4 regions of the Acetobacter sp. AC2005 genome follow, and region 3 is predicted to be linked to each of the others. Evidence: riboswitches for the same ligand, from Rfam matches in the RefSeq annotation. Region 3 holds a riboswitch; each other region holds the start of a gene.
What was found. Region 3 has a riboswitch for cobalamin ahead of QQM41_RS08050 (DUF1636 domain-containing protein). Riboswitches for the same ligand answer to the same signal wherever they lie in the genome.
Positions count from the first base shown of each region.

Region 1: linked by a shared signal. The riboswitch ahead of QQM41_RS03905 (TonB-dependent receptor domain-containing protein) and the one ahead of QQM41_RS08050 (DUF1636 domain-containing protein) in region 3 are both predicted to bind cobalamin.
Region 2: linked by a shared signal. The riboswitch ahead of QQM41_RS13970 (hypothetical protein) and the one ahead of QQM41_RS08050 (DUF1636 domain-containing protein) in region 3 are both predicted to bind cobalamin.
Region 4: linked by a shared signal. The riboswitch ahead of QQM41_RS06975 (CbtB-domain containing protein) and the one ahead of QQM41_RS08050 (DUF1636 domain-containing protein) in region 3 are both predicted to bind cobalamin.

Region 1 covers NZ_CP149625.1:810,882-813,079, reverse strand. The annotation lists gene QQM41_RS03910 (Na+/H+ antiporter) at 1-694, shown strand, start outside; cobalamin riboswitch at 747-979, shown strand; gene QQM41_RS03905 (TonB-dependent receptor domain-containing protein) at 1,114-2,198, shown strand, end outside.
Region 2 covers NZ_CP149627.1:55,781-57,978, reverse strand. The annotation lists gene QQM41_RS13975 (CbtA family protein) at 1-349, shown strand, start outside; cobalamin riboswitch at 538-756, shown strand; gene QQM41_RS13970 (hypothetical protein) at 1,089-1,496, shown strand; cobalamin riboswitch at 1,566-1,808, shown strand; gene QQM41_RS13965 (hypothetical protein) at 2,003-2,198, shown strand, end outside.
Region 3 covers NZ_CP149625.1:1,660,219-1,662,416, reverse strand. The annotation lists gene cobW (cobalamin biosynthesis protein CobW) at 1-811, opposite strand, end outside; gene QQM41_RS08050 (DUF1636 domain-containing protein) at 808-1,236, opposite strand; cobalamin riboswitch at 1,414-1,651, opposite strand; gene QQM41_RS08045 (MarR family transcriptional regulator) at 1,806-2,198, shown strand, end outside.
Region 4 covers NZ_CP149625.1:1,423,563-1,425,760, reverse strand. The annotation lists partial or broken gene QQM41_RS06985 (carbohydrate porin) at 1-277, shown strand, start outside; gene QQM41_RS06980 (CbtA family protein) at 396-1,130, opposite strand; gene QQM41_RS06975 (CbtB-domain containing protein) at 1,154-1,372, opposite strand; cobalamin riboswitch at 1,778-1,998, opposite strand; gene QQM41_RS06970 (LysR substrate-binding domain-containing protein) at 2,116-2,198, shown strand, end outside.

The DNA of each region.
Region 1 (2,198 bases), 850 kb from region 3:
GGTGGTGGCGCGCATTGGCAGCCTGCCGTTTGAACCCACAGGTTTTGCAGGCAGCATGTTGCTGACATTTGCTGGCGTGCGCGGGGCCGTTACGCTGGCGGCTGTGCTTTCCCTGCCCGAAGGCACGGATGGCACAGATGCCTTTCCCATGCGCGATGCCGTGGTGGTGGCCGCTACAGGCGTAATTGTTCTTTCCCTGCTGGCAGCCAGCGTGTTCATTCCGCTGTGCCTGCGCTTTTTGCCGCAGGAAACGGTGGACAAGAACGCGCAGGAAGAAAACATGGCCCGCCAGAAGCTGATACGCGCAGCCCTTGCGGTGCTGACAAAAGCGCGCGCGCAACCGCCAGCGCCCAACCCGAACGGCACAGCACTGGCAAAGCCCGAGGGGCAGAATGCAGATGAAGCCCTGCGGCAGGAGGTGATAGACCGCCTGTATCAGCTGTATCACAGCCGTTTGGAAGAAGAGGACGAAACGCCGCGCATCACACCGCTAGACCGCAGCCGCGCCCTACGCCATGCGCGTATGGAACTGGCCCTGCGCCTGCAACTGCTGCGGGCCGAACGGCAGGCCATGCGGGATATGACATCGCGCAGCGAGATTAACGACCAGACAGAATGGAAGCTCCAGCAGGAACTGGATTATGAGGAGCAGGTTATTCGCTCCCAGTCTCAACGCCTCCCGCGTGAAGCCTAAAGCCTGCCGCCACACTGGGGCGTGCTTTTGTTGACAAGCCACCCCCAGCCTGTAAACCACACCGCATGATGGTTTCCCCCAAGGGGAATGAAAAGGGAACCGGGTGCCCGCGCCATTGCCTGCAATGGTTTTGCGATATTCCCGGGCTGTCCCCGCAACTGTAAGCGGCATGGATGTGCACGCACGGCGCAAAGCGCTGGCCCACTGGAACAAACCTTTCCGGGAAGGGGTGCCACAACCGAAAAACCGCAAGCCAGGAGACCTGCCATCAGCACACAGTTGCAGACGGGGCATGTCAGCCGGGGTGTGCTGGCAGGCTGGGCAAGCGGTCAGCCAATGGGGTGGTTTGTGCCCTGTGGTGGAAAAAGCCGGGCCAAGTCTCGTGGCAACGCTGTTAAACCGCGAGATTGCCTTAACCCATGCGCCTAAAAAACCTTTTGCTTACCGGATCTTCCCTGCTGCTGGTAGAAACCACTGCCGCCATGGCGGCAGATGCCGCAAACTCCGCTACATCAACGGGTAAAAACACCGTTGCTGCCAAAGTGGCCGTAACACCTGCCGCCACCGCTCCGGCGCGCAATGCGCCTCTCTCTCATGCGGTGGAGGGCCCGCAAGCTGTGCAGGCCCGCAGCACGCAGGCTTACCCGGATTACGTTACGGTAAGTGCGGCACGCCACCCCATGCGGGCGGATGAAATTGGCACGGCCATGACGATTGTGACAGAAAAGCAGATCCTCACCCAGCAGCGCCGCACGCTTACAGATATTCTGGCCCGCCAACCGGGGCTGAATGTGGTGCGTTCGGGTGGCTTTGGCGGCACCACCTCCATTTTCATGCGCGGCAACAATGCCAACGAGGTGAAAGTGCGGCTGGATGGCATGGATATTAACGATGGCAGCTCCACCTCCGGCGCGTTTGATGCTGCGCAGTTTGTTACCGATGGTATGGGCCGCATAGAAATTCTGCGCGGGCCACAAAGCGGCCTGTACGGGGCAGATGCCATGGCCGGGGTTATTGATATTACCACAGCGCAGGGGCAGGGCAGGTTTACGCCTTTTGTGCGGGTGGAAGGTGGATCTTACGGCACGTTTAATCAGGTTATGGGCGCGCGCGGCAGTAAGGGAAAGTTCCATTACAATGTTGAACTTTCCCATTACCGGCAAGATGGTTTTCATGAAATCCCGCGCTATATCGGCCGCTATTTTGGCGCAGACAAGGAACAGCGCCACCGGGGGGACAGAAACGATAACCGCTCCGCCAACATTCGCTTGGGCTATGATGTCACCCATAATTTTGATCTGGGGCTGACGGCCCGGCTGATACAGAGCAACCTGCACACCTACAGCGCCTATAATATGGAAGATGAATATTACAGTCGGCTAGGATATTACGGTGATGTAGGGAGCGAGCGTGAACACACCACACAAAATCAGGCCATTGTGCGGGGCACAGCGCATTTGTCCTCATTCGGGGGCAGGTTCGATCAGGTGATTGGTCTGGGGTA
Region 2 (2,198 bases), on a different replicon from region 3:
AGAAACCATTGGCCTAAGAACGGAAATGTATTTTGCAATGGTTGGCCTTGCCGTTGCTGTTTCCATGATTTCTTTGTTGGTGGGGCGTGCGCTGTCTCATGTCATAGGATATTGGAACGGTGTTGTGTGCAGCATTGTTCTGGGGATCGCACTTGTTGCTGCGGCGCAGTTTGGTTTACCTGATATCAATGAAGTGCCTGACAATTTCCCTGCTGTAGTGCTTTGGCGCTTTCGGGAAGCATCCATTGGAATGCAGATAGTTTTGTGGTCTGTTCTGGGGCTGGTGTTTGGTGCTCTGGCAGAAAAATGCCTGCCAGAAGCAAATGGAATGGCAAGGAAGGTTGCTTGATTGAGGTTAGAGAACAAACTTTATAAAATATAAATGCACAAAATAGCATTGGGTGATCCTGTAATGGGCTAACCCGATGCTATATAAGGGATGCTCTGGCTAAGGTTTTGACGGAGACGTTATCTTTTGCCAAAGCCTGAAAACGACTTCTCCCACTTGTCAGATTAAACTTGCCGTAGGTATAATCAAAAAAGTAATTTATCGATGGTTCTACGCGAGTAGATTAAAAGGGAACCCCGTGCTTCTGTAGGTTATACAGGAAAGTCGGGGGCTGCTCCCGCAACTGTAGGCGGTATGTTATCTCTTCGGTGCCAGAAATGGCAGGCCACTGGTGATTTCACTGGGAAGGCCAGAAGGGTGACGCGAAGCCGTGAGTCAGGATATCTGCCATTGATTGTGCAACCATACTGCCGGACGGGATGATCCGGAAGTGGGGGATATAGATCATGCAGATTATAATACCTGCATATTCCAGATTATTTTGCGTGCAGAACCTGCACTCTTTCAGCGTTGACCCTCTTCCTGCTTAAAAACTGATTATCAGTGCAGATCTATTGGCTTTGTGTTCATGCCATAGGGGTAAACTGCGCGTGTTGCTTTGTAAGTAAAAGCTGGAAAGTTTATGAGACATGACATTACAAAACTGCGCATCCCACTGTGCGGAGCTTGATAGCCTTATCCTGTGTTATTTGCAGGAACGACATAGTTTGTCTTTTGGCCGTGTAGAAAGGGTTCAATCGTGAGGTTACCTTTTATTTCTACAACAAGCCATGCTTCACATCCGTTGCTTGAAAAAATTATCATGCTTGCGCCAGACAGAACGTGTATTTCCAAATTTTTCGGGCCAGAATATTTTCTACCTGTTGAAGTACAACTGCAACAAAACGGCTATGATTTGTTCGAGTGTATGATTACAGGTTTACCCGTTCATCATCAGGCACGGGGTGATTATCTAGAAGCGCACTTTAGGCCATTGCTGGATGCAACACTGGATATGGTAATGGCATTGCAACATGTTTCTGCTTGCACGTCAGGAACAGAATATGTGCAAACTTATATTGCCGTGCAAAATCTTATTGGTGCACAAAAAGCTGCAATGGCTATGTATTGCAGTACTTACAATTACGAAAAAAAATCTGTTGAATAGAGAATGTTCTTTAAAAATCTTCAGCTATGCATAAGGAGAATTTGTTTTTCTGATAGACGTTTGGTAGGTAATTTTAACAAAATCGATGGTTTCGTGCAAACGGATTAAAAGGGAACGCTGTGATATCCATGCGCTGGTTGGCACCAGTAATGGATTAAGTCAGAGACTGTGCCCGCAACTGTAGGCAGAGATTTTTTCGGATATGTGTTTTATTGTAAACATAAAACAGTCACTGGTGCTGGCGTACCGGGAAGGCAGCCGAAAAAGATAGATCTGCAAGTCAGGAGACCTGCCATCGTTGTTTCACCATGTCGTCGGGCGGGATGAACCGAAGGCAGGACGAAAAACATGTACAGATCAGTATGGCAGATGGCTGCCTGTCGGTTAACGAATGTTATGGTGGCGAGCACTGGGTCGGAGCAGGTCCAATGCAGCGAAATGCTTTTGTTCGCAAGTGCATGAACCTGTCTTGGCCATAACCCCGACATACAGCCATGAGAGTTGCTATGAGCCACATCATCAATTTCCCGGCCCAAAGTGGAGCTTCCAGACCTTATCTGTCTTCGAAATTACTGACAGAAGGACAGCGCCGCTTTATTCTTTCTCTCCCCATAAGCGGAGATTATGGTATTCCAGCAACAGATATCGGAAGTATACGCACTTCTTTGATATTGATGGGGTATGTCGAGGCAGGGTATTCCT
Region 3 (2,198 bases):
AAAACTGTTCCACACTCTGTTGCTCAGGCACACGCACCACAAAACTTTCGAAGTCATCATGTTCGTGTTCGCCATCTTCTGCATCATGATGGGAAGGACGAGCGGCCAGATCAGCTTCTGCCGCAGCTCCGATACCAAGCAATATGGCCGGATCTACCTTGCCTTCCGTGGCACGTACAATCTGCACAGGGCGCGGTGCTGTGTGGCGGATTTCATCTTCAACGCGTGCAAGCGCATCTGCATCAAGCAGATCTGTCTTGTTCAACACCACAAGATCTGCAGCGTTGATCTGATCTTCAAAAACCTCTGCCAAAGGGTTGTCATGATCTAGGGATGGATCTGCCACACGCTGCTGGGCAATAGCTTCCGGGTCATCTGCAAAACGGCCAGCAGCTACTGCTGGTGCATCCACTACGGTTATCACCCCATCAACAGTCATGCGGTTGCGCACTGTTGGCCACCCAAAGGCCTTGAGCAATGGTTTAGGCAGCGCCAGACCTGATGTTTCAATAACTACATGTTCTGGCGGATCGGCCCGATCTAGCAGGGCTTCCATTGTTGGCAGAAAATCATCTGCTACCGTGCAGCACAGGCAGCCATTGGTCAGTTCGACAATATCATCTTCCTTGCAGCCTTCCACGCCGCACCCGCGCAGAATTTCTCCATCAATGCCAAGAGAACCAAATTCGTTCACCACCACGGCAATGCGGTGCCCTGCTGCACGCTGAAGAAGATTGCGCAAAAGGGTTGTTTTGCCTGCCCCTAAAAAACCAGTGATAATGGTTACAGGCACGCGAGATGCGAGTGTCATGAAGGCTCCTGTTCATCATAAAGTTGTGCGGGAACACGCCCCAGCACCATATTGGAAAGAGATGCCGGACGGCGCGAAGGCATGACCGTGCCCCGCGCGGATTTTGCATAGAGTTGGGCATACGTCAGAAGATCTTCTGCTTTTTCAGCGCCCAGATGCCCTAATAACCATGTCCAACGCTCTGGCATGGCAATAGCTGCAGTGCATCCGCGATCACAGGCAGCCAGACACTGCACCTGACGCAACAGAACCGGAGCTTCCTGCCCAGCAGCTTCTGCTTCCTGCACCAAGGTCTGCAAACGTGCATACAACTGGGCACCCGGCGGCTGATCCATAGCAGGTCCACCACGCCGACATGTGACACACACATGCAAAACAGGGCGATTCTGAGGTGATTTTTGAGAAGAATCGGACGCTTCGGCCATGCTGTATCCCTGAAATAACTACCATTCTAAAAGAACGGCTGCTTGAAAGGGGTGCAGATACCCGGCGCCCCTGCCCAGAGATGACAGAAGAAATGCACCCTATGGTGCATCTATGCCTGCCGGGCACCCCGCCAGCAGCAACGCCAGAACTTAATAATTAAGGCCCGCCTATATGCTTACGCATAAGGCACCAATGGCAGGTTTCCTGGCTTGTACCCACATATGCTCTCCCTTACAGGCCAGAACATAAAACAGCGTTCCCTACCTTCCCAGCCTGCACATAGGCCAGTGGCACATTGGGCCAGAAAGCCCATACGGAACACCATGGGTAACTTACAGTTGCGGGGGCAGCGACGGCCTTGCACCGTTCTTCCCTTTTCATCCCGTAAAGGACACCATTAGCCCGCGCACAATGCGCATAAGCGGCCTTTGCTTTCAACCCGCAGTTTTAGCCCTGCAACTTTAAAAGTCTGCTGATCTGAAACAGGATTGAGGCTTCACGCTAATGTTCCTGTGCTTTGCAGCCTTATTTCCATTATTGACGCGCAAAACAGCTATGTTATATTCGTATGAATATACTTTATATGTCAAATATTCTTTCGCTAACTAATGAGGATTCTATGACCTCCCCACGCGTTCTGCCCACACTGGATGAAACGCGTTTTTCAGACATGGCGCTTATCTTCCGCATTATGCGGTTAGCCACCGTCTGGCGCACGCAACTGGACCGGGCTTTACGCCCGCATGGCATGACATTGGCCAGCATGCGCCCGATGGCTTATTTGATGATGATGCCCGATGGCGCCACGCAAAGTGATCTTGCAGCCGCCATGAATGTGGATTGCTCGGCACTAGTACGTATTCTTGATTTGCTGGAAAAACAAAAGCTGATCACTCGCCTGCAGGATACGCGGGACCGGCGTGCCAAAAAACTTGTGCTTACTTCTGCTGGGCAGGAAAGA
Region 4 (2,198 bases), 240 kb from region 3:
GTTCAAGGGACGTGATAATGATACGGTGGGCCTAGGCTGGGGCATTGGCCGTGCTTCTTCTGGCCAGCGGCGGTATGATCGTAACTCTGGCGCACCTGTACAAGGCAATGAAAACCATCTGGAACTTACCTATCAGGCACAGGTCACCCCTTGGTGGGTCATGCAGCCAGACTTCCAATATGTCTGGCATCCCTCTGGCGGTGTAACGGATTGGACGGGCAACCGCCTTGTCGGGAATGAAGCCATTTTTGGGCTCCATTCCAACATCACTTTCTAAAAATTATAAATAAAAAAGCATTCCCTTTCGGTTGCCATTCCATAAATGGAAAAAATGGCAACGTTAGGAAATGCTTTTTTATACACGCAAAGTTTGTATAGAAGGCCGCTCGGAAAAATCAGACAGTCTTCCGCGCCACACCGTTTGCTGATGGCAGGCATTTTTCAGCCAAAGCACCAAAAACCAGCCCCAATACAGACCACAAAACAATCTGCATTCCGATAGATGCTTCTCTAAAACGCCAAAGCACTACAGCAGGAAAATTGTCTGGCACTTCATTAAAATCTGGCAGACCAAATTGCACAGCGGCGACAAGCGCAATCCCCAGAATAATGCTACATACAGCCGCGTTCCAATGCCCGATTACGTTAGACAGTGCGCGCCCCACCAACAAACAAATCATGGAAATGGCAATAGAAAGACCAACCATTGCAAAATACATTTCTGTCCTCAGCGCAATGGTTTCTTCCTGCCCAACTGCAGGTGGGTTGGGTGGATATTTTAAATCTGGTATCAGCACAAACGTTAAAAACCCAACGCCAGACAGCAATAATGCCATAGCGCGTGGACTTAATGTTGCAAGACGCTGATAGGCAAATGCAAAAACAATCGCAAAAATACCGCCATATGCGGCACCGTACATCAGCACAGCAGTAAGCAAGCCCCAAGATGCCTGCACACCACGGCTTATCAGTTCAGGTTCTGGCGCGGCACCTGCAGCAGCATCCTGAGCGGCTTCAAACGCAATAGCCAAAGCGACCTGCGGTTCACCAAAAATTTTTGAAAATACAAAAGAAAGCAATGCAGCCAGAATGCCCGCGACCATGCCGCGGGCTAAAAGACGACCAACCATGAGTAAAACTTTCCTCTCGTGCCTTAGTGGCAGGGGAAACCAAGAAGATGGCGGCCATCATGCACAAATTCATGCACAGCATGTCCGGAAATCAGGGAAGTGGCGCCCTGCTCTGCACCTACAAAGTAGATCAGCAGTGCAGAAACAATCAGGCCGAAAACAGCCCAAGGCAGAATGGCACGAACCGGAATGCTCTGGCCCGCTGCCGCAACCGGCATAGCTGTATGAACAGATGTGCTCATGATGTTGTATCCTTTTTAAATTTAAAGCCCGCCAGAGCAGGCACAAAAGAGTGTGAAACAGAATTTCATGGTTTGGTCGGCCCTCATCATAGAAGGACGAAGCCTAACAGCAAGGGCATTCCGAGCACGCCTGCTGTTCTCCCACCTTGAGAAAAGCGGCACCCAAAAGGAACGTCATTCCATGTGAGGTACTTGCCTGCTCCATCCGTCAGATTCTCGCCAACCAGCAATCAACGGTGCAGAGCATACCAAAACCTCTTCCAAATTCTATTTGGAACACAAAGCATTGTTACACTTCACCACGCCGCGTGAAGACAAAAGCCCAAGATGTATTTAAGGAGAAATCTGCCCAGGGCAGAGGAGTAAACATCGCAAATCATCCATCTCCGGTTCCCTCGCCCGGCGATTAAACAAGACAACAACGGCAGGTCTCCTGACTTGCGGGTCATTGCGCATTACTCAGCCTTCCCGATGCGAACACCAGTGACTGCCGCTTTATGCGGCTAAGGAGTAATAGGCTCTCCGCCTACAGTTGCGAGGGCAGTTGCCGACTGGGTTCCAAAGCAGGAACCTCCGGCATTCCCTTTCAAACCCGCTTGCGCGGGACCGTTGTAAGATGGCGCAACCCTTACCTTATTTTTGCTTCATATTTCAATCTTTGCCTGATTATGCAGGTATAACTCTTGCCAGAGCCGCCATTTTAACCCACCTGTTTCTGCAGACTTTTCCCTGACTGGCGACTTATGGACCAACGATACCGCATTCCCCCACTAGCCATGCTCAATGCCTTTACGGCGTTTGCACGCACAGGCGGTATCAGACGGGC